One region of the Variovorax sp. HW608 genome, then DNA from elsewhere that is predicted to be linked to it. Evidence: predicted binding sites of a transcription regulator. Region 1 holds the regulator's gene; the other holds the start of a gene.
What was found. Region 1 encodes LexA, which represses DNA repair genes until DNA is damaged. Its sites were predicted from a motif close to ACTGTATNNNNATACAGT; they were not measured.

Region 1 (9,964 bases):
GTGACCAAGGGCCCGCTCACCTGGAACCCCGAAAAGCAGGAACTCGTCTCGCGCAGCGCACGTCTGGCCTACCCGGTGCGCGACGGCATTCCGGTGCTGCTCGAAAACGAGGCGCGCCCCCTGACCGACGAAGAACTGGGCCTTTGATCTTGAGCACGAAGTTCGTCGTCCTGATCCCCGCCAGGCTCGCCTCGACCCGGCTGCCGGACAAGCCGTTGGCCGACATCGCCGGTCTGCCCATGGTGGTGCGCGTGGCGCAGCGCGCACGGGAATCGGCTGCCGAGCGCGTCGTGGTGGCAGGTGATGACGCCCGAATCATCGAGGCCTGCGAAGCGCACGGCGTCGAAGCGCTGCTCACGCGCAAGGACCACGCCAGCGGCAGCGATCGCCTGTCGGAAGCCTGCACCCGGCTTGGCCTTGCGGACGATGCGATCGTGGTCAACGTCCAGGGCGACGAGCCCCTGATCGAGGCCTCGCTCATCGACGCCGTGGCCCGGACGCTGTCGGAGCACCCCGGCGCGGCAATGAGCACCGCGGCGCATGCCATCGATTCGCCGGAGGAATTCGCCAATCCCAACGTCGTCAAGACCGTCCTGGACGCGAGCGGCTACGCGCTCTACTTCAGCCGCGCGCCGATCCCATGGTGGCGCGACGGCTTCGCCGATGGCGGGCCGAAGAAGCTGCCGCCCTCGCCGCCGGCATTGCGGCACATCGGGATCTACGGCTACCGGGCCGGTTTCGTGCGGCAGTTTCCGACCCTTCCCGCGGCGCCGGTCGAAGGCACGGAGGCGCTCGAACAACTGCGCGCGCTCTGGCACGGCCACCGCATCGCGGTGCACGTCAGCGAGCATGCGCCCGGCCCCGGCATCGACACGCCGGACGATCTCGCGCGCGTGCGGGCCCTCTTCGCTGCGGGTTAGGGCCTGATCACGCTATTCCGGGGATCGCGGAATAGCGTGATCAGGCCTTAACCGCCGGCCCCGCCGGGGGGCCATGCTATCCTCGAAGGAACTCCGCCATTGACGCCACTCGTGATCAGCACGGCGCGACAGAAATCCAAGAAAACCTTCCGAGGACACCATGAGACTGATATTGTTGGGCGCGCCCGGGGCGGGCAAAGGCACACAGGCGGCCTTCATCTGCCAGAAGTACGGCATCCCCCAGATCTCCACCGGCGACATGCTTCGCGCGGCCGTCAAGGCCGGCACGGCGCTGGGCAAGCAGGCTGAAGCCGTGATGGCCTCCGGTGCGCTGGTCAGCGACGACCTGATCATCAACCTCGTCAGGGAACGCATCGCACAGCCCGATTGCGCGCAGGGCTTCCTGTTCGATGGCTTTCCGCGGACCATCCCGCAGGCCGAGGCGATGCGGGCCGCTGGCGTGAAGCTCGACTACGTTCTCGAGATCGACGTCCCCTTCTCCGACATCATCGAACGCATGAGCGGCCGCCGCTCGCATCCGGCATCGGGCCGCACCTACCACGTGAAGTTCAACCCGCCGAAGGTCGACGGCAAGGACGACGTGACCGGTGAGACCCTGATCCAGCGCGAGGACGACAAGGAAGAAACGGTCCGCAAGCGCCTCGACGTCTACAGCCAGCAGACCCGCCCGCTGGTCGACTACTACTCCCAGTGGGCCAAGGTCGAGCCCGCCGCGGCGCCGAAGTACCGCTCCATCAGCGGCGTGGGCAGCGTCGACGACATCACCCAGCGTGCCCTGACCGCCCTTGGCAGTTGATCGGGCCGGGCTGCGGCGCAGCCCGCGGCCGAACTAGACTAGCCCCCCTCGATCCGGCCGGACGCGCTTGCAGCCAGGAGTTCGAGCGCCAGGGCGATCCGCGCCTTGACCGGTGTGAGTGCGCCTGCATCTCGCAGCGACTCGTCCGGCTTCGCCAGGATGCGTCCCTGCATGCAACGGGTCGCGCGCACCACGGCAATTCCTTCGGCCTGCGCGCGCAGCGCCGCGGCCTCCAACGCGTGGTGCAAGGTGCCGTTGCCCGTCGCTGCGAGCACAAGGCCCTGGACGGCATCGGCGCTGCCTCGCTTGCGCTCGGCGATCAATGCATCGACGATCGCGCCGCGCGCTTCGGCGTGGCTCACCACGATCTCGACGCGCGGCAATGACACGGCACCTGCAACGCGGTCGAATACCTGGGTTGCAGCATGCGGCGCGGGCCAGTTGCGCAGCACCCGAAGCGCACCCTCTTCCACGTACGCCAACGGACCCCCATCGCCCGAGTCGAAGGCGTCGACGCGGTAGGTGTGAACCTTCTGGACATCGAACGCGCTGTGGACGGTGCCCGCACAGACCGCGACGACGCCTCGCACGCCCGCTGTCGCAGCGACCACGATCGCATCGCGCACGTTCTGCGGCCCATCGGGCGCCAGCGCAGTCGCCGGACGCATCGCGCAGGTAAGCACCACCGGCTTGGAAGGCGCGAGGACCGATTGGAGAAAAAAGGCCGTCTCCTCCAGCGTGTCGGTCCCGTGGGTGATGACGACGCCCGCCACATCCGCCTTCGCGAGCCAGTGGGCGCATCTTTGCGCCAGCGTCTGCCAGATCGCGAAGCTCATGTCCTTGCTGTCGACCTGCGCGACCTGCTCGGCCAGCAGCGCAATGCCCTCGGGCGCATCGATGCCTCCCAAAAGCTCCGAGACGCCGACCTCACCCGCGGTGTAGCCGATGTTGTCGCCTGCACGGCCGGCGCGTCCCGCAATCGTGCCGCCCGTGCCCAGAACGACGACCCGGCGCGTGCCGCCTTGAATGTTTTCGCCCATTGCTTGCCAATCCCAGGGAAACTGGTTAAAAATACAGGTACTGGATATGCAGCCAGTCCCTTTCAGGAGCCATCATGCAGTTCGCCGTCAAGCTTACCGCCCGTCAGCAGCAGATTCTGGACTTGATTCAAAGCGCCATCGCGCGCACCGGCGCCCCGCCGACGCGCGCCGAAATCGCGGCCGAGCTGGGCTTCAAGTCGGCCAATGCGGCTGAAGAGCACCTGCAAGCCCTGGCCCGCAAGGGCGTGATCGAGCTGGTGAGCGGCACTTCGCGCGGCATCCGGCTCAAGGGCGAGGCCCTGCGCGCGCTCAACGAATCGCGCAACAACCAGTATTCGCTGTCCCTGCCCGGCATGGCCCAACTCGCCCTGCCGCTGATCGGGCGTGTCGCCGCCGGCTCGCCCATCCTGGCGCAGGAGCACATCGACCAGACCTACTACGTCGAGAACACGCTCTTCCAGCGTCAGCCCGACTACCTCCTCAAGGTGCGCGGCATGTCGATGCGCGACGCCGGCATCATGGACGGCGACCTTCTCGCGGTGCAGGCCACCAAAGAGGCGCGCAACGGCCAGATCGTGGTTGCCCGCCTCGGCGACGAGGTCACCGTCAAGCGTCTCAAGCGCAACAAGCAAGTCATCGAGCTGCACGCAGAAAATCCCGACTACCCGACGATCGTTGTCCAGCCCGGCGAACCCTTCGAGATCGAAGGCCTTGCGGTCGGCCTGATCCGCAACACGATGTTGATGTAGCCCTCCATGCAGGCGAACGCGACGAAAGCGCATTCGCCTCATCACCGGCCGCGACAGGTGGCGGGCGTATGGCATTGGCCATCACCCTGTCGGGGCAATGAAAGCAATCCTGCCTGTGTTCAACCTCTACCTATCGGAGTTCACATGGGAATCGCTCTTCTCAGCATCGTCGACCTGTTCACGCCCCTGCAGTCGCTGGCCGATCGCTGGATGCCGGCACGGCGCTCGCGTCACATCAATTCATCAGGGCTGCGCTATGTCGGCGTTCGGCCGAGTTGCGCGTCGCGGCAGAGCCCGGCAGGCCGGGATGCGTCCGCCAGCATGCGTCCGCTGCGAGTGGTCCGCACGGTCGATGCACAGCAGCCCAACCGGCACCCGGGCCGCGTGGTGATCTCCGGTCGCATGGCGGATGTCTGCGCAGAGCTCGATCGCCTGGTCGCACTGGAAGCCGCGGACACGGCCCGCCACTACGCTCGCATGCATTGATTCCCCCCACCCGGCGTTGCGTGCATTGCCCGACGCCGGGCAACGCACCGACACAGCCTGCGAGTCGTGCAAGGCACAATGCAAACCATGAACATTGTGATCCTCGACGACTACCAGGACGCGGTACGCAAGCTGCAGTGCGCCTCCAAGCTCGACGCCTATGCGGCCAAGGTCTACACGAACACGGTCAAGGGTATCGGTCAGCTCTCGGTTCGCCTCAAGGATGCCGAGGTGATCGTGCTGATCCGCGAGCGCACCCACATCTCGCGGCAGTTGATCGAGAAGCTGCCCAAGCTGAGGCTCATCTCCCAGACCGGCCGCGTCGGCAGCCACATCGACGTGAACGCCTGTTCCGAGCTCGGCATTGCGGTGGCCGAAGGCACCGGATCCCCGCAAGCGCCGGCTGAACTCACATGGGCGCTGATCATGGCGGCGATGCGTCGCCTGCCCCAGTACATCAGCAACCTGAAGCACGGCGCCTGGCAGCAGTCGGGGCTCAAGTCGGGCTCCATGCCGCCGAATTTCGGACTGGGCTCGGTGCTCAAGGGCAAGACGCTTTGCGTCTGGGGCTACGGACGGATCGGTCAGCTCGTCGCGCGCTACGGCCAGGCCTTCGGCATGCAGGTGGTCATCTGGGGGCGCGAGCAGAGTCTGGCCAAGGCACGGTCCGACGGCTTTCAGGTGGCGCCGAATCGCGAAACCTTCTTCGCCGCGGCGGATGTGCTGTCGCTCCATCTCCGACTCACGGAGGAAACCCGTGGCCTCGTGACGCTCGAGGACCTGTCCCGCATGAAGCCGACCTCCCTGTTCGTGAACACCTCGCGTGCCGAACTGGTGGAGCAGGACGCGCTCCTTGCGGCGCTCAATCGCGGCCGGCCGGGCCTGGCGGCGGTCGACGTCTTCGAGAGCGAACCGCCGCTGCAGGGCCACGCCCTGCTCCGGCTCGAGAATTGCATCTGCACGCCCCACATCGGCTATGTCGAGCAGGAGAGCTACGAGATGTACTTCGGGCAGGCCTTCGACAATGTGGTGAGCTTCATCAAGGGCAACCCGACCAACATCGTCAACCCCGGCGCGCTGCAGGTCCGCCGTTGAAGCGGCCTGTCCTGCCGGCCGCCTTGTGGGCCCTGCTGGCGGGCAACTTCGTGATCGGCACGGGTGTCATGGTGGTGCCCGGCACGCTCAACGAGCTCAGTTCTTCGCTCCAGGTCAGCGCGGCGACTGCCGGCCAGTTGATCACGGCGGCGGCGGCCGTGATGTGCGTCGGCGCCCCGTTGCTTGCCGCGGTGGTCGCCGGTTGGGACCGGCGCGTACTGCTCGCCTGCACGATGCTCTGGTATGCCTGCGGCCATCTGCTCGCGACCTTGATGCCCACCTTCGGCGCGCTGCTGCCGGTCCGCATGTTGACGGTGATCGCTCCGGCGATCTTCACGGCGCAGGCCGCCGCCTGCGCGGGACTGCTGGCGCCGCCCGAGCAACGCGGGCGTGCAGTGACCTTCGTCTTCCTGGGCTGGTCCATGGCTTCGGTGCTGGGGCTGCCTCTCGGCGCCCTGATCGGAGGCCACCTCGGCTGGCGAGCGGCCTTCGCCACCATCGCGCTGCTGTCGTTGGCGAGCGCGACCTGGATCTGGGTGAAGCTGCCGTCCGGCATCCGTCCCGCCGCGTTGTCGCGCGATGCCTGGGCGCGGGTCTTCAAGAGTCCGCTTCTCATGGGCGTGGTCTGCGTGACCGCGCTGCAGGGCTCCGGCCAGTTCGTGCTGTTCAGCTACTTCGCACCGATTCTGAAGCAGCGACTCGGCGCCGACGCCACCCAGCTCGGGCTGGTCTGGGCATGGTTCGGCGCCTGCGGCGTGGTGGGCAACATGCTGGTCAGCCGCCACGTCGATCGATTCGGCACATCGCGCATGGTCCTGCTGACCACGGCCTTGATCGCGCTGAGCCTGCTTCTGTGGCCCCTGGGTGTCAGCCTGGCCTGGCTGATGGTCCTGCTCACGCCATGGGGCCTCGGCTGCTTCGCGACCAATTCGGCGCAGCAGGCGCGGCTGGTGTCGCTCTCGCCCGCGCTCGCCGCGGGGTCGGTGGCGCTCAACAGCTCCGGGATCTACATCGGCCAGGCCATCGGCGCCGGTGCGGGCGGCTGGCTGCTTGCCCATGGCGCGATCGGCTGGATGAACTGGGTCGCCTTCGTGACGGTGCTTGCCGCCATCGCACTGAGCGTCTCGGTCGACAGGGCGCGAGCGCGCGCCCCGGCCATCAGCGCTTGACGGACTTGCTCTTCGGCGCGATCTCGGCTTCGGTGGCCGGATCGAACAGTTCGAAGTCGATGACGTGCGGATCACCCGACGGGGCCGGCGGCTTCGGGGGCTCGATCGGCGTCGGCATGGTTTCGTAGGCCGTCTTGTCGAACTCGGCGAGGTCCAGCTCGGGTGGGGGCACGACCCGCGGCGGCGTGTCCCGCTCCTCGTGGTGCGCGGGCGGGATCGGCATGTCCGGGGCCATCACGGTGTCGTGATGGAGCCTGTCGTCGATCGAGCCGTAGATCGACGGCGGCAAGGTCGGCCCGTCCGGCATGACCGGCGGCACCGTATCGGGCCAGAGCGACGCGGTGGCGGTCGCCGAGTGCGTGTCGGTGAACGGCGCCGGCGCGACCGCGGCGGGCGGCGCCGTGTCGGGCTCGATCACTTCCTTGGCAAGGCCGTACAGCAGAAGCAGCTCCTGGTACGCCGCGAGATCAAAGGCGTCGTCCTCGTGGACGCCGGGCTTGCGGAAGATCAGCTCCTCGATCAGCGCCAGCGTGCTCGGCGCTGGCCATTGCGACTCGATGCGCGCGAGCGCGCTGGGGTAGCGCTCGAGGCCCTTGCCAGCGTCGGTGTACTTGTCGAACGGCGGCACGTCCGCGTTGAAGGCGCGTTCGAATTCCTCGGCGAGCCGCGCATAGTCTTCGCGACGATCGAGCGAATGGTAGATGCGCAGCAGGTCCAGATACGCCAGCGCACTCGTCCCCGGATTGGCCGCGATGTGTTCGCGCAGCACGTCGATCGCCTGGTCTTGCTGGCCGAGCGAGAGAAAGAAGTCCGACTGCTGCTGCACGTCGAACAGTTCCTCGGTGTTGACCGGCCGAACCGCCGCGGCTTCGATCGCCCGCGCAGGCGGCGGCGCCCCGACGTTGCCATCGTCGTCGGGCTCCAGAGGCGCGAAGGGCGTGGCGCCGAAGGTCGTCCTGCCGAGCGTGCGCTTCTTGGGCGGTTCGTCCTCGGCGTCGGTGTCCGATTCGTCGTCATCGAGCAGGCCGCCATCGCGACGCAGCCGCTTGGCCCCGTCCCCGCCCTCGGGCTGCAGCACCGACTCGCGCCACCACGCGGTAGCCGCGGCACGGCGACTCGCGCGCCACATCAGGAGCAAGGCGATCAAGGCCAGCAGCAGGCCCGCGATCAGCGCATAGACCAGCGGGTTGCGGAACTGGCTTTCGCGCGCCTGTGCGAGTTCGCTGCGCAATTCGAGGAGCGCGCGCTGGTTCTGCGCGGTCTGTTCGCGCAGCGCGGCCAGCGTGGTTTCCAATTCCTTGCTGCGCTGGTTCTCGCGCTGCGCCTGCTCCGCGGTGGGATTCATCGCGCCCCACAGCGCAGCCGCTGCCGCACGGCGCGCGGGATTCTCGGCGGGCGGAGGCTCGATCTGTGTGGTGCTCTTCAGCCCGGTGTCCCTGGCCGGTTCAGGCTCGAGCGCTTCGACCTGAAGCCGGGGCCCTGCAGCAACGGCTTCGGCCTTCGGTGGTGTCGCCGCCGCTGGCGGCGCGGCCGGCACTGCGCGCGGAACCACCGGCGCGGCCCGGCGCGGCGCCGGCGCAACGGGGGCACTTGCCTGCGGTGCGGCCTGCGCGGCGCTTTCGTGTTCCGCTGAAGAACGGGCCGCGACGCGACGGGCGGTCGAGCTTCCCGAACCGTCGGGGCTCGCAGCACCACCACCGCCACCCGCAGTGCGTGAGGCCGGGCGCGCAGTCGGCCTCGCCACCGGCGCCGCATCGGCCGACGGACGCGCACCCGCCATGGCAACGCCCGGCGGCGTGACATCGGAAGGCACGTCGGCCAACAGCACGTAGCTGCGTGTCGACCTCATGTCGCAGCCCGCGCGAACCGTGACGGTGACGACGGGCTCGTCGACCGGCACGGTCGTTCGCACGTGAATGCTGGAGTTGCCAGGGCTGTTGCCGGACTCGAGGGACACGGTCACCCGGCGTTCGAGCATGGGTGCATCGCCCTGCAAAACCTCGGCGCCGAGGCACAGTGATCCGCCGGCCTCCGCCGCATCGAGCGCAAGCGGAATCACCACGTCGATCGGCTTGCCGATCCAGACGGCACCTTGCGGCCGCCCGATCGTCAAGGCGGGTGATTCGAGGGCGACTCCGAGGAGGAGCAGGCCTGCCGCAAAGCGTGGGAGTTGCAAAATGGAATGCAAAAAGCAATCAAAAGTTAGCGCATTCTGACATGGGGGTCAGCCCCCCTCATTCACCGAGAGACAATTATCAAATGACCGTGAACTTTTCCAATACCGCCGTGATCGGTGCGGGCGCCATGGGGCGCGGCATCGCCCAGATCGCAGCGCAGGCCGGAAGCCAGGTGCTGATGCTCGACAGCTTCGAAGGAGCCGCCGAGCGGGGGCGCGACGCGATCCTCGCCCAGTGGCGCAAGCTGCAGGAGAAAGGCAAGCTCGACGCAGCGCAGCTCGAGGCGCTTTCAGGCCGCGTACGGGCCGTCGGCTCGATGCAGGACCTCGCCGGTTGCGACCTGGTGATCGAGGCGATCGTCGAGGACATCGAGGTCAAGCGAAAGCTGCTGCGCGAGATCGAGGCGGTGGTCTCGCCATCGGCAACGCTGGTGAGCAACACCTCGTCGCTTTCGGTGACCGCGATCGCCACGGCGCTCGAACATCCGGAACGCATGGCCGGCTTCCACTTCTTCAATCCGGTTCCGCTGATGAAAGTCGTGGAGGTGGTGGCGGGCTTCAAGACCGATCCCGAGATCTGCCGCAAGCTCGCCGGCTACGCCACGCAGATGGGCCACAGCCCGGTGCAGGCCAAGGACACGCCCGGGTTCATCGTCAATCACGCCGGCCGCGGCTATGGCACCGAGGCGCTGCGCATCGCCGGAGAAAGCGTGGCCGACTTCGCCACCATCGACCGCATCCTCAAGGACCAGGCCGGCTTCCGGCTCGGGCCGTTCGAACTGCTCGATCTCACCGCGCTCGACGTCTCCCATCCGGTGATGGAGTCCATCTACCGCCAGTACTACGAGGAGCCGCGCTATCGCCCCAGCGTGATCACGGCGCAGCGCCTCGCGGCCGGCGCCCTGGGCCGCAAGAGCGGCGAGGGCTTCTACCGCTATCCCGACGGCGCGATGCAGCAGGTGGCGGAACCGCCGGTGCCTTCGGTCGACACGATGCCGCCGGTCTGGGTATCGCCGCGCGCGGCACGGCGCCCCGAACTGCTGAAGCTGGTGCATGCGCTCGGTGCGCAGCTCGAAAGCGGCGCGGCGCCCTCGCCCGCCGCGCTGATCCTGGTCGCGCCGCTGGGCTTCGACGTCACGACCGTCGCGGCGGTCGACCGGCTCGACGCCACCCGCACTATCGGCATCGACATGATGGTCGACGATGCCGCCACCAGGCGGCGCGTGCTCGCCACCAACCCGGCCACGCGCCGCGACATCCGCGATGCGGCCCACGCGCTGTTCGCGCGCGACGGCAAGGCGGTCAGCGTGATCCGCGACAGCGGCGGCTTCGTCACGCAGCGCGTCGTCGCGACGATCGTCAACATCGCCTGCGACATGTGCCAGCAAGGCGTCTGCACGCCGGCCGACCTGGACCTGGCGGTACGGCTCGGCCTCGGCTACCCGCGGGGGCCGCTGGCCATGGGCGATCTCTACGGCCCGACGAACATGCTGGAAATCCTGTTCAACCTCC
Region 2 (9,964 bases), 810 kb from region 1:
GCTGATCAGGCCACACCAGATCGACGCCGCGACGAAGTTCGCCTTGCGCCACCCGCTGCTGCCGATGGTGATCGACCACGCGGCCAAGCCCGATATCGCGAACGGGCGGTTCGAGCCGTGGGCGAGCCAGATCGCGGCCTTCGCGCAGTCCACCCGCGTGAGCTGCAAGCTCTCGGGGCTCGCGACCGAGGCCGGCGCCGACTGGGATGCGGCCGCGCTGCGACCTTACGTCGATCACCTCATCAGCCACTTCGGTCCCTCGCGCCTCCTGTGGGGCAGCGACTGGCCGGTGCTCAACCTCGCGGGCAGCTATGGGCAATGGCATGCGGCATCGCTCGAACTGCTGGCCGGGCTTTCTTCTCTCGAGCTGGAGCAGATTCTGGGCACGAACGCGTCAACCTTCTATGGCATAAAGTGAGGCCCGGGCGCCGTCCGCCCCGCATCCAATACCTCGCTCCACCCATGAAAACCAAAGCCGCCGTCGCCTGGAAATCCGCTTCGCCCCTCGCCATCGAAACCGTCGATCTCGAAGGTCCGCGTTTCGGCGAGGTGCTGGTCGAGATCAAGGCCACCGGCATCTGCCATACCGACTACTACACGCTCTCTGGCGCCGACCCGGAAGGCATCTTCCCCGCCATCCTCGGCCATGAAGGCGCCGGCATCGTGGTCGACGTCGGCCCGGGCGTGACCACGCTCAAGAAGGGCGACCACGTCATCCCGCTGTACACGCCCGAGTGCCGGCAGTGCAAGTTCTGCCTCTCGCGCAAGACCAACCTCTGCCAGCTCATCCGCGGCACCCAGGGCAAGGGCCTGATGCCCGACGGCACCAGTCGCTTCAGCATCGACGGCAAGCCCATCTTCCACTACATGGGCACGAGCACCTTCAGCAACTACACGGTGGCGCCCGAGATCTCGCTCGCCAAGATCCGCGAGGACGCGCCCTTCGACAAGGTCTGCTACATCGGCTGCGGCGTGACCACCGGCATCGGCGCCGTGATCTTCACGGCCAAGGTGGAAGCCGGCGCCAACGTGGTCGTGTTCGGCCTCGGCGGCATCGGGCTCAACGTGATCCAGGGCGCGAAGATGGTCGGCGCCGACAAGATCATCGGCGTCGACATCAACCCGGCGCGCGAAGCGATGGCCCGCAAGTTCGGCATGACGCACTTCCTGAACCCGAGGGAGCACGCGAACATCGTCGACTCGATCGTGCAGCTCACCGACGGCGGCGCGGACTACAGCTTCGAGTGCATCGGCAACACGCAGGTGATGCGCCAGGCGCTCGAATGCACGCACAAGGGCTGGGGCCGCAGCATCATCATCGGCGTGGCCGAAGCCGGCGCGGAGATCAGCACCCGCCCGTTCCAGCTCGTGACCGGCCGCAAGTGGGAAGGCTCGGCCTTCGGCGGCGCGCGCGGGCGCACCGACGTGCCGAAGATCGTCGACTGGTACATGGAAAACAAGATCAACATCGACGACCTGATCACGCACACCATGCCGCTGGAAAAGATCAACGAAGGCTTCGACCTCATGAAGCGCGGCGAGTCGATCCGCGGCGTCGTCATCTACTGAGCACCGCCGTGACGCGCATGGGCCCGCTCCGCACGATCCGAGCCGGCGTGCTCGAGGTGTCATATGTCGAGGCGGGACCGGCGGAAGGCCCGCCAGTGCTGCTGATGCACGGCTTTCCTTACGACATCCACAGCTACGTCGACGTCGCGCCGATGCTGGCGGCCGCGGGTTGCCGGGTGATCGTTCCGTACCTGCGCGGCTACGGCGGCACGCGCTTTTTGAGCGACGCGACGCCGCGTTCGGGCGAGCAGGCGGCGCTGGGCGCGGATCTGCTCGCGTTGCTCGATACGCTCGCGATCCCGAGCGCGGTGCTCGCCGGCTACGACTGGGGCGGCCGCGCCGCCTGCGTGGTGGCGGCGCTGTGGCCTGGGCGTTGCGCGGGGCTGGTCTCCTACAACAGCTACAACATCCAGGACATCGCGAAGGCGATGCAGCCGGACAGCGCCGAGAACGAGCACCGGCTCTGGTACCAGTACTACTTCCACAGCGAGCGCGGCCGTGCCGGGCTGGCGGCCGACCGGCGCGGCATCACCCGGCTCCTGTGGCGGCTCTGGTCGCCGACCTGGCGCTTCGACGACGCGACCTTCGAGCAGAGCGCGAAGGCCTTCGACCACCCCGACTTCGTCGACGTCGTGATCCACTCGTACCGCCACCGCTTCGGTCTGGTGCCGGGCGATCCGGCCTATGCGTCGATCGAAGCGAAGCTGGCGGCCCAGCCGGCCATCACGGTTCCGGCGATCACTTTCGACGGCGCCGACGACGGCGTCCGCTCGCCGGCCGATGCGTCGACGCATGCGCAGCGCTTTGCCGGACCGCGCTCGCACCGCGTGCTACCCGGCGTCGGCCACAACATGCCCCAGGAAGTCCCGCGCGTGTTCGCCGATGCCGTGCTCGAACTCATCCCTCGACCGAAAACATGACAGACAGCCTGAAGACGCTCTCCGAACACCGCTGCTTTGGCGGCACTCAACGCTTCCACGAGCACGACTCGCGCGAGATCGGGCTGCCGATGCGCTTTTCGGTGTTCCTGCCGCCACAGGCCGAACGCGGCCCGGTGCCCGCGGTGGTGTACCTCGCAGGCCTGACCTGCAACGAAGAGACCTTCATGATCAAGGCCGGCGCGCAGCGCGTTGCCGCCGAACTGGGCCTCGCGCTCATCGCGCCCGACACCAGCCCGCGCGGCCCCGAAGCCGAAGGCATCGAGGGCGCCACGGCGAGCTGGGATTTCGGCATCGGCGCCGGTTTCTACCTCGACGCCAGCGCCGAGCCGTGGGCAGACCACTGGCGCATGGAAAGCTGGATCGTCAACGAACTGCTGCCGCTGATCGCGCGCAGCATGCCGATCGACGGCAAGCGCATCGGCATCTTCGGCCATTCGATGGGCGGGCACGGCGCGCTGACCTTGGCGCTTCGGCATCCCGGCCGGTTCCGCTCGCTGTCGGCGCTGGCGCCGATCTGCGCGCCTTCGCAATGCCCATGGGGCCAGAAGGCGTTCGCCGGCTACCTGGGCCGCGACGACGAGACCTGGCTCGCGCACGACGCTTGCGCGCTGATGCAGTCGCAGACCGCGCCGCCCTATCCCGCGGGCATCCTCGTCGACCAGGGGCTGGCCGACAAATTCCTCGCCGAGCAATTGCGCCCGAAGCTGCTCGAAGCCGCCTGCCGCGCCGCGGGTCAGCCGCTCACGCTGCGGCGGCACGAGGGCTACGACCACGGCTATTACTTCATCCAGAGCTTCATCGCGGACCACCTCGCGCATCACGCGAGGACATTGCTCGGCGCGAAATGAGTGCGTCCGCGACCTGAGCCGGCCGGCTCAGATCCACGCCCGGACCTGCGCGACGAGCTGCGGGATCGGTGCGGTCGCGTCCACCGCCAGCACGCCCGGCTCGCCGACCGGCGACTCCAGCGTCGCGAACTGGTTGGCGACGAGGCTGGCCGGAAACATGTGCACCGCGGCGCGCTCGGCGACGCGCCGCTCGGCCTCCTGGCGTGACAGCGCCATGAAGACGAAGCGCAGCCCGGGCCGCGCGGCACGCAGGCGCTCGCGGTAGTCGCGCTTGAGCGCCGAGCAGGTCAGCACCGCGCCCGCCGCATGCCCGCCGAGTTCGCGGCCGAGCCGATCGAGCCAGCCGGCGCGATCGGCATCGGTGAGCGCGATGCCGGCGCGCATCTTGCGAACGCTTTCCGGCGCATGGAAGTCATCCCCCTCGATCAGCGGCAGGGCCAGTTCGCGCGCGAGCGCCGCGCCGAGGCTGGACTTGCCGCACCCCGAAACGCCCATGACCACCAGCCATCGGGCGACGTCTGTTCCGGGTGTGTAGGTCTGCTGCATGGTCGGCATTCTCGCCGAGCGGTCCACCGAGCTAGAAGAGACTGCCCTGCCCCGCTGCGCCAGGCGGCCGGAACGCGCTCAGGTCCAGCGGCGTGCGGTCGTTGCAGAAGCCGAGGCGCTTCGACGCCTTCTCGAAACGCTGGCGGATCAGCTCGGCCCAGACGCCGCTGCCCTTCATGCGCGTCGCGAAATCGGCGTCGTAGTCCTTGCCGCCGCGCATCTCGCGGATGCGTTCCATGATGCGGCCCGCGCGCTGCGGGTAGTGCAGCTCGAGCCACTGCTTGAAGAGCGGCGCGACCTCCCACGGCAGGCGAATCACGGTATAGAAGGCGCTGCGCGCGCCGGCGTCCCAAGCGGCTTCGAGCACCTGCTCCATGTCTTCGTTGACGAAGGGGATCTGCGGCCCCACGCTGACGCCTACCGGGACGCCCGCCTCGGCCAGCGTGCGCAGCGTCCGCAGCCGGCGGTGCGGCGCGGCCGCGCGCGGCTCGAGCTTGCGTGCGAGCTCGCCGTCGAGCGTGGTGACGGTGACGTAGACCGCCGCGAGATGCTCCGCGGCCATCGGTGCGATCAGGTCGAGGTCGTGCTCCACCGCGCTCGATTTGGTGATGATGCCGAAGGGATGGCGCGCTTCCTTCAGCACCTCGATCACCGAGCGCGTGAGGCGAAGCTCGCGCTCGATCGGCTGGTAGCAGTCGGTCGCGGTGCCGATGATGATCGGGCTCGGCTTGTAGCTCTTGCGCGCCAGCTCGGCCCGCAGCAGGTCGGCGACGTTGCGCTTGGCGATCAGCTTGGTCTCGAAATCGAGGCCCGGCGAGAGGTTGAGGTAGCTGTGCGTGGGGCGCGCGAAGCAGTAGATGCAGCCGTGCTCGCAACCGCGATAGGGGTTGAGCGAGGTGTCGAAGCTGATGTCCGGCGAATCGTTGTGGCTGAGCACGGACTTGGCGTCCTCGAAGCGGACCTCGGTGGCGAGCGGCGGCAGCTCATCGGCTTCGGCCGCGCCTTCCTCGAGCGTCCCCCAGCCGTCGTCGAAGGCATTGCGCGTGTCGCGCTCGAAGCGGTGCGCGAGCCGCGTGGCCGCGCCGCGGCCCTTGAGCGCGTGAACGGGAATGAAAACATCGGGCATGGCGATGGTTCGAAATACTGGATGAATTCACAGTATTTCACCATCTTGCCGCGCGTGCAGCAACTGGTTGTTTCAGCCGGGATTCTGGCGCTAAGCTGCGCCTTAGCCGCCGGACTTCCCCATGCCACGCCGCCCCGAAAACCTCTACCCGCAATACCACGCCCACATCTACTTCGGCCCCGCGACCGCCGCGCAGGCACGGCAGTTGGCCGAGGATGCGGGCCACAGCCTGCTCGTGGTGGTCGGCCGGGTGCACGAGAAGCTCGTCGGCCCGCATCCGCACTGGAGTTGCCAGATCGCCTTCGACGCGGCGGAATTCGACGAGGTCATCGAATGGCTCGATGCGCACCGCAACGGGCTCGACGTGTTCGTGCACGGCGTGACGGGCGACGACTACCTCGACCACACCGCGCACGCGATGTGGCTGGGCAACGAATCCAGCCTCGATCTGCGGATGTTCCGCAAGCCGGCCTGAGAGGCGGGCGGCTCAGAACTCGGCGTCGAGTTCGTCGATCTCTTCCGGCTCGGCCTTCGCGGCCTTGATCCACTCCTGCATCGCCGGCAGCTCGACGATGCGCTTGCAGTAGGCGGTGCAGGCCTTGTCCAGCGCGACGTCGTAGGTGATGAAGCGCGTGACCACCGGCGCGTACATCGCGTCCGCGATGCAGGGCGTCTCGCCGAACAGGAACGGCCCGCCGTAGGCCGAGAAGCATTCGCGCCAGATCGTGACGATGCGGTCGATGTCGGTCTGCGCGCGCGACCAGATCTTGAAGCCCGGGAAGCGCGCCTTGACGTTCATCGGCAGCGAGCCGCGCATCGAGGAGAAGCCCGAGTGCATCTCGCCGCAGATCGCCCGGCAGTGCGCGCGTGCCTTGGCATCGGCGGGCAGCAGGCCGGCCTTCGGCTTGATCTCGCCCAGGTACTCGCCGATCGCGAGGGTGTCCCAGACCTTGATGCTGCCATGCTGCAGCGAGGGCACCAGCATCGAGGACGAGAGCAGCAGCATCTCGGCCTTCATCGCCGGGTCGTCGGGCGGGATCACCTCTTCGGTGAATTCCAGCCCCGCCAGCTTGCACATCAGCCAGCCGCGCAGCGACCAGGCGCCGTAGTTCTTGCTGCTGATGGTAAGTACGGGTTTGGCCATGCATCGCTCCTGGTCCGCCGGATCGGCGGTGCAGTCGTGCAAGGCCTGTGCCAGAAAGGTGCACCGCGCGCCGCTCGTGCACGACTGGCCCGCAACTTGCCTGCAACCCGTGCATGCTGTATCGCGCCTACCAAACCCACGCCGACCTGTTCTCGCCGACGCGGCTCACGGCGCAGGTCCTCGGCAAGGCGCTTTGGAACGACAAGGCGGACCGCAGCCTGACCCGCCGCGTCGCCTCGGCCATGGAGGTCTTTTCGCGCATGCGGCTCACCCACACGCGGCCGCCCTACGGCATCGAGCGCGTGGTGGTCGACGGCAAGGAAGTGGCGGTGCATGAAGAGGCGGCGCTGGTCACGCCCTTCGGCACGCTGCTGCACTTCCGCAAGGAGTCCAATGCGGTGCATCCGCCGGTGCTGCTGGCTGCACCACTATCGGGCCATTTCGCGACGCTTCTGCGCGAAACCGTGCGCACGCTCCTGCGCGACCACGACGTGTACGTGACCGACTGGCACAACGCGCGCGACGTGCCGATCTGGCACGGCGGCTTCGGCCTGGACGACTACACGCTGCGGATCATCGATTTCCTCGAGGCGATCGGCCCCGGCGTGCACATGGTGGCAGTCTGCCAGCCCTGCGTCGCGGCGCTCGCCGCCACCGCGCTGATGGCCGAGGACGACAACCCCTCGACCCCGCGCAGCCTCACGCTGATGGCCGGGCCGGTGGATTGCCGGGTCAACCCGACGATGGTGAACAAGCTCGCGAACGACCGGTCGATCGGCTGGTTCGAGCGCAACCTGATCAGCTACGTGCCCTGGCCGCACGCCGGCATGATGCGGCGCGTGTACCCGGGCTTCCTGCAATTGAGCGCCTTCATGAGCATGAACCCGGACCGCCACAAGCAGCAGTTCGCGAAGCTCTACCAGCACCTCGTGGACGGCGAGATCGAGCAGGCCGACACCATCCGCACCTTCTACGACGAGTACCTCGCGGTCAACGACCTGCCGGCGGAGTTCTATCTGGAAACCGTCGAGCGCGTGTTCCAGACCTACGACCTGCCGCGCGGCGAACTCACGGTCGGCGAGCGCAGGATCGACCCAGCCGCCATCCGGCGCACCGCGCTGCTCACGGTCGAAGGCGAGCGCGACGACATCTGCTCGGTCGGCCAGACGGTGGCGGCGCAGGACCTGTGCACCAGCGTGCGCCCCTATCTCAAGACCCATCACCTGCAGGCGGGCGTCGGGCACTACGGCGTGTTCAGCGGCAGCAAGTGGAACACGCAGATCTATCCGCGCGTGCGCGAGACGATCCACACAGCGACCGAGCTCCACTGAGGCTCAGGCGCCGCGCTTGCGCGGCGGGCGAAGACGCCGCGGTGCAATGCCATCGGCGGGTGACGGCAGGCTCTGCCGCAGATGCGCGATCAGCGCCTCGGCCATCACGTTGCGCATCGGCCCCGGAAGATGCACCAGCACCACGCGCCGCTCGATGTTCGGCTTGCGCAGCGGCAGCACCACCAGTTCGTCATCGCCCAGCGACGAGGTGTAGAGCTTGGGCATCAACCCGAGCGCGAGGCCGCCGCGCACCAGCGCGTAGAGCGTCTCCGAGTAGCTGACGCGATACGGCTCGGCGCCCTGCGCGAACTGGGCGCGCGCCGGATCGCCCAGCGCAGGCATGCTGCCGCTCTCGAACAGCACGAGCCGCTCGCCACCGATGGCTTCCCAGTCCGCCTCGCCCGCCTGCGCGAGCGGATGGTCGCGCCGCACCACGAGCACCAGCGGATCGCGGAACAGGTCCACGCAGACGAGCCCGCCCGGCGGCTCGGTGATGGCTGCGACCGCCATGTCGAGCTGCCCGCTGCGCACTTCGGCCAGGAGCGTGTTCGAGGGCGCGTCGCGCCAGCCGAATTCGACCTGCCGCGCCGCATCGCCGCGCTGGAAGTCGCCGACCGCCGCCGCGACCCGGCCGCTCGCGGAAGGGATGACGCCGATGCGCACGAACGCGCGTCCGCGCTGCACCGTGTGCTCGATGTCGCGCAGCGCCACGTCGAAGGTGTTGACCAGGAAATCGGTGCGCGCAAGCACCTCGGCGCCCAGCGGCGTGAGTTCGAGCCGGTGCGTGGAACGCGTCAGCAGCTCGGCGCCGAGCAGCTTCTCCATCTGCTTGATCGCATTGCTGAGCGCGGGCTGCGTGATGGACAGCCGCTTCGCCGCGCGGCCGAACTGGCCTTCCTCCACCAGCACCGAGAAGAACCGCAACTGGCGCAGCGTGAGCGCGCGCAGGGAGGAGGAAAGCTGCGTATTCGCCATTGGATTCGGACCGGATTGCCATCAGTCGGCTGAATCAAATTATAGAAATTCAAAATTTTCCTTATCGCCGCATCGTGCCTAGACTGCGCGCCATGACACAAGCCGCAGCCGTTCCGGCATCGCCCCTGGAATCGTTCCTCCACGCGATTCCGAAGGTCGAACTGCACTGCCATCTGTTCGGCACTGTGCGCAAGGACACTTTCATCGACCTCAACCGGCGCGCCGGCAAGCCGCTGCGGGGCGACGAGATCGAGGCTTTCTATACGCGCGGCGAGAAGCCCGTCGGCGTGTTGCGCGTGCTGCGGGCGCTCGATTCGGAACTGGTGCGCAGCGCCGACGACCTGCACCGGCTCACGCTCGAATACCTGGAAGACGCCGCACGCCACAACGTGCGTTATGGCGAGTTCTTCTGGAACCCGACCGGCACGGTGCACGAATCCGGCATCGACTACCGCAAGGCGCAGGACGCGATCGTGCGCGCGATCCACGACGCGAAGCGGCAGTTCGGCATCACCGGCCGCCTGATCGCCGCGATCGACCGCGAGGCCAGCCCCGAGGCCGCCGTCGAGATGGTGCAGTGGGTCGTGGGCAACCGCTGCGACGAAGTGATCGGCATCGGCATCGACTACCGCGAGAACGACCGCCCGCCCGAGCTGTTCCAAGAGGCGTATGCCGACGCGCGCCGCGCCGGCCTCAAGACGACCGCGCACGCGGGCGAATTCGGCATGCCGTGGACCAATGTGCGCACGGCACTCGAGCTGCTCCATGTGGACCGCATCGACCATGGCTACACGGTGGTCGACGAGCCCGCGTTCGCGCGCGAGTGCGCCGACCGCGGCGTGATCTTCACCGTGGTGCCGACCAACTCCTACTACCTGCGCACCCTGCCGCCGGAGCGCTGGGCGCTCGACCATCCGATCCGCCGCATGCCGGGTCTCGGCCTGCGCATCCACCCGAACACCGACGACCCGACCTTGCACAAGGTCACGCCCACCCAGGCCTGGCACATGATGGTGCGGGACTTCGGCTTTGGCCTCGACGACCTGCGCGGCTTCATGCAGAACGGGATCGACGGCGCCTGGATCGACGACTCGCTTCGCCGCCAGTGGCGTGCGCAATGGACCGCCGAATTCGATGCGCTGCGCGCCCGCCTCCCGCAAGACCTGACGCCTCCCACCCCATGAACAAGCTCATCCGCAAGCCCCTTCTCCTCGCCTCGATGCTGCTCGCCGCGCTGCCCGGCGCGGCGCTCGCGCAGGCCGCATGGCCCTCGTCCAAGCCGATCACGCTGATCGTCCCGTACTCGGCCGGCGGCAGCGTTGACTTCAACGCGCGGCTGGTGGCCAGCAAGCTCGGCGAAAGGCTCAAGCAGTCGGTGGTCATCGAGAACATCTCCGGCGCGGGCGGCGCGATCGGCGTCGCCAAGGCGGTCAATGCCGCGCCCGACGGCTACACGCTGGTCGCCGGGCCGGACAGCGTCATCG

Region 2: VAR608DRAFT_RS23085 (PA0069 family radical SAM protein) is a predicted target of LexA. The motif match lies at 5,047-5,064, and genes of this name have one in related genera.

Annotation. Positions count from the first base shown of each region.
Region 1 covers NZ_LT607803.1:5,679,728-5,689,691, reverse strand. The annotation lists gene VAR608DRAFT_RS26910 (Trm112 family protein) at 1-147, shown strand, start outside; gene kdsB (3-deoxy-manno-octulosonate cytidylyltransferase) at 144-920, shown strand; gene adk (adenylate kinase) at 1,081-1,737, shown strand; gene VAR608DRAFT_RS26895 (asparaginase) at 1,776-2,777, opposite strand; gene lexA (transcriptional repressor LexA) at 2,852-3,526, shown strand; gene VAR608DRAFT_RS26885 (hypothetical protein) at 3,671-4,012, shown strand; gene VAR608DRAFT_RS26880 (D-2-hydroxyacid dehydrogenase family protein) at 4,100-5,107, shown strand; gene VAR608DRAFT_RS26875 (MFS transporter) at 5,104-6,276, shown strand; gene VAR608DRAFT_RS26870 (type IV pilus assembly protein FimV) at 6,266-8,389, opposite strand; gene VAR608DRAFT_RS26865 (3-hydroxyacyl-CoA dehydrogenase) at 8,536-9,964, shown strand, end outside.
Region 2 covers NZ_LT607803.1:4,870,320-4,880,283, reverse strand. The annotation lists gene VAR608DRAFT_RS23110 (amidohydrolase family protein) at 1-418, shown strand, start outside; gene VAR608DRAFT_RS23105 (S-(hydroxymethyl)glutathione dehydrogenase/class III alcohol dehydrogenase) at 463-1,569, shown strand; gene VAR608DRAFT_RS23100 (alpha/beta fold hydrolase) at 1,578-2,489, shown strand; gene fghA (S-formylglutathione hydrolase) at 2,486-3,358, shown strand; gene VAR608DRAFT_RS23090 (gluconokinase) at 3,386-3,904, opposite strand; gene VAR608DRAFT_RS23085 (PA0069 family radical SAM protein) at 3,936-5,030, opposite strand; gene VAR608DRAFT_RS23080 (DOPA 4,5-dioxygenase family protein) at 5,152-5,505, shown strand; gene VAR608DRAFT_RS23075 (glutathione S-transferase) at 5,518-6,174, opposite strand; gene VAR608DRAFT_RS23070 (polyhydroxyalkanoate depolymerase) at 6,288-7,505, shown strand; gene VAR608DRAFT_RS23065 (LysR family transcriptional regulator) at 7,509-8,480, opposite strand; gene add (adenosine deaminase) at 8,573-9,664, shown strand; gene VAR608DRAFT_RS23055 (Bug family tripartite tricarboxylate transporter substrate binding protein) at 9,661-9,964, shown strand, end outside.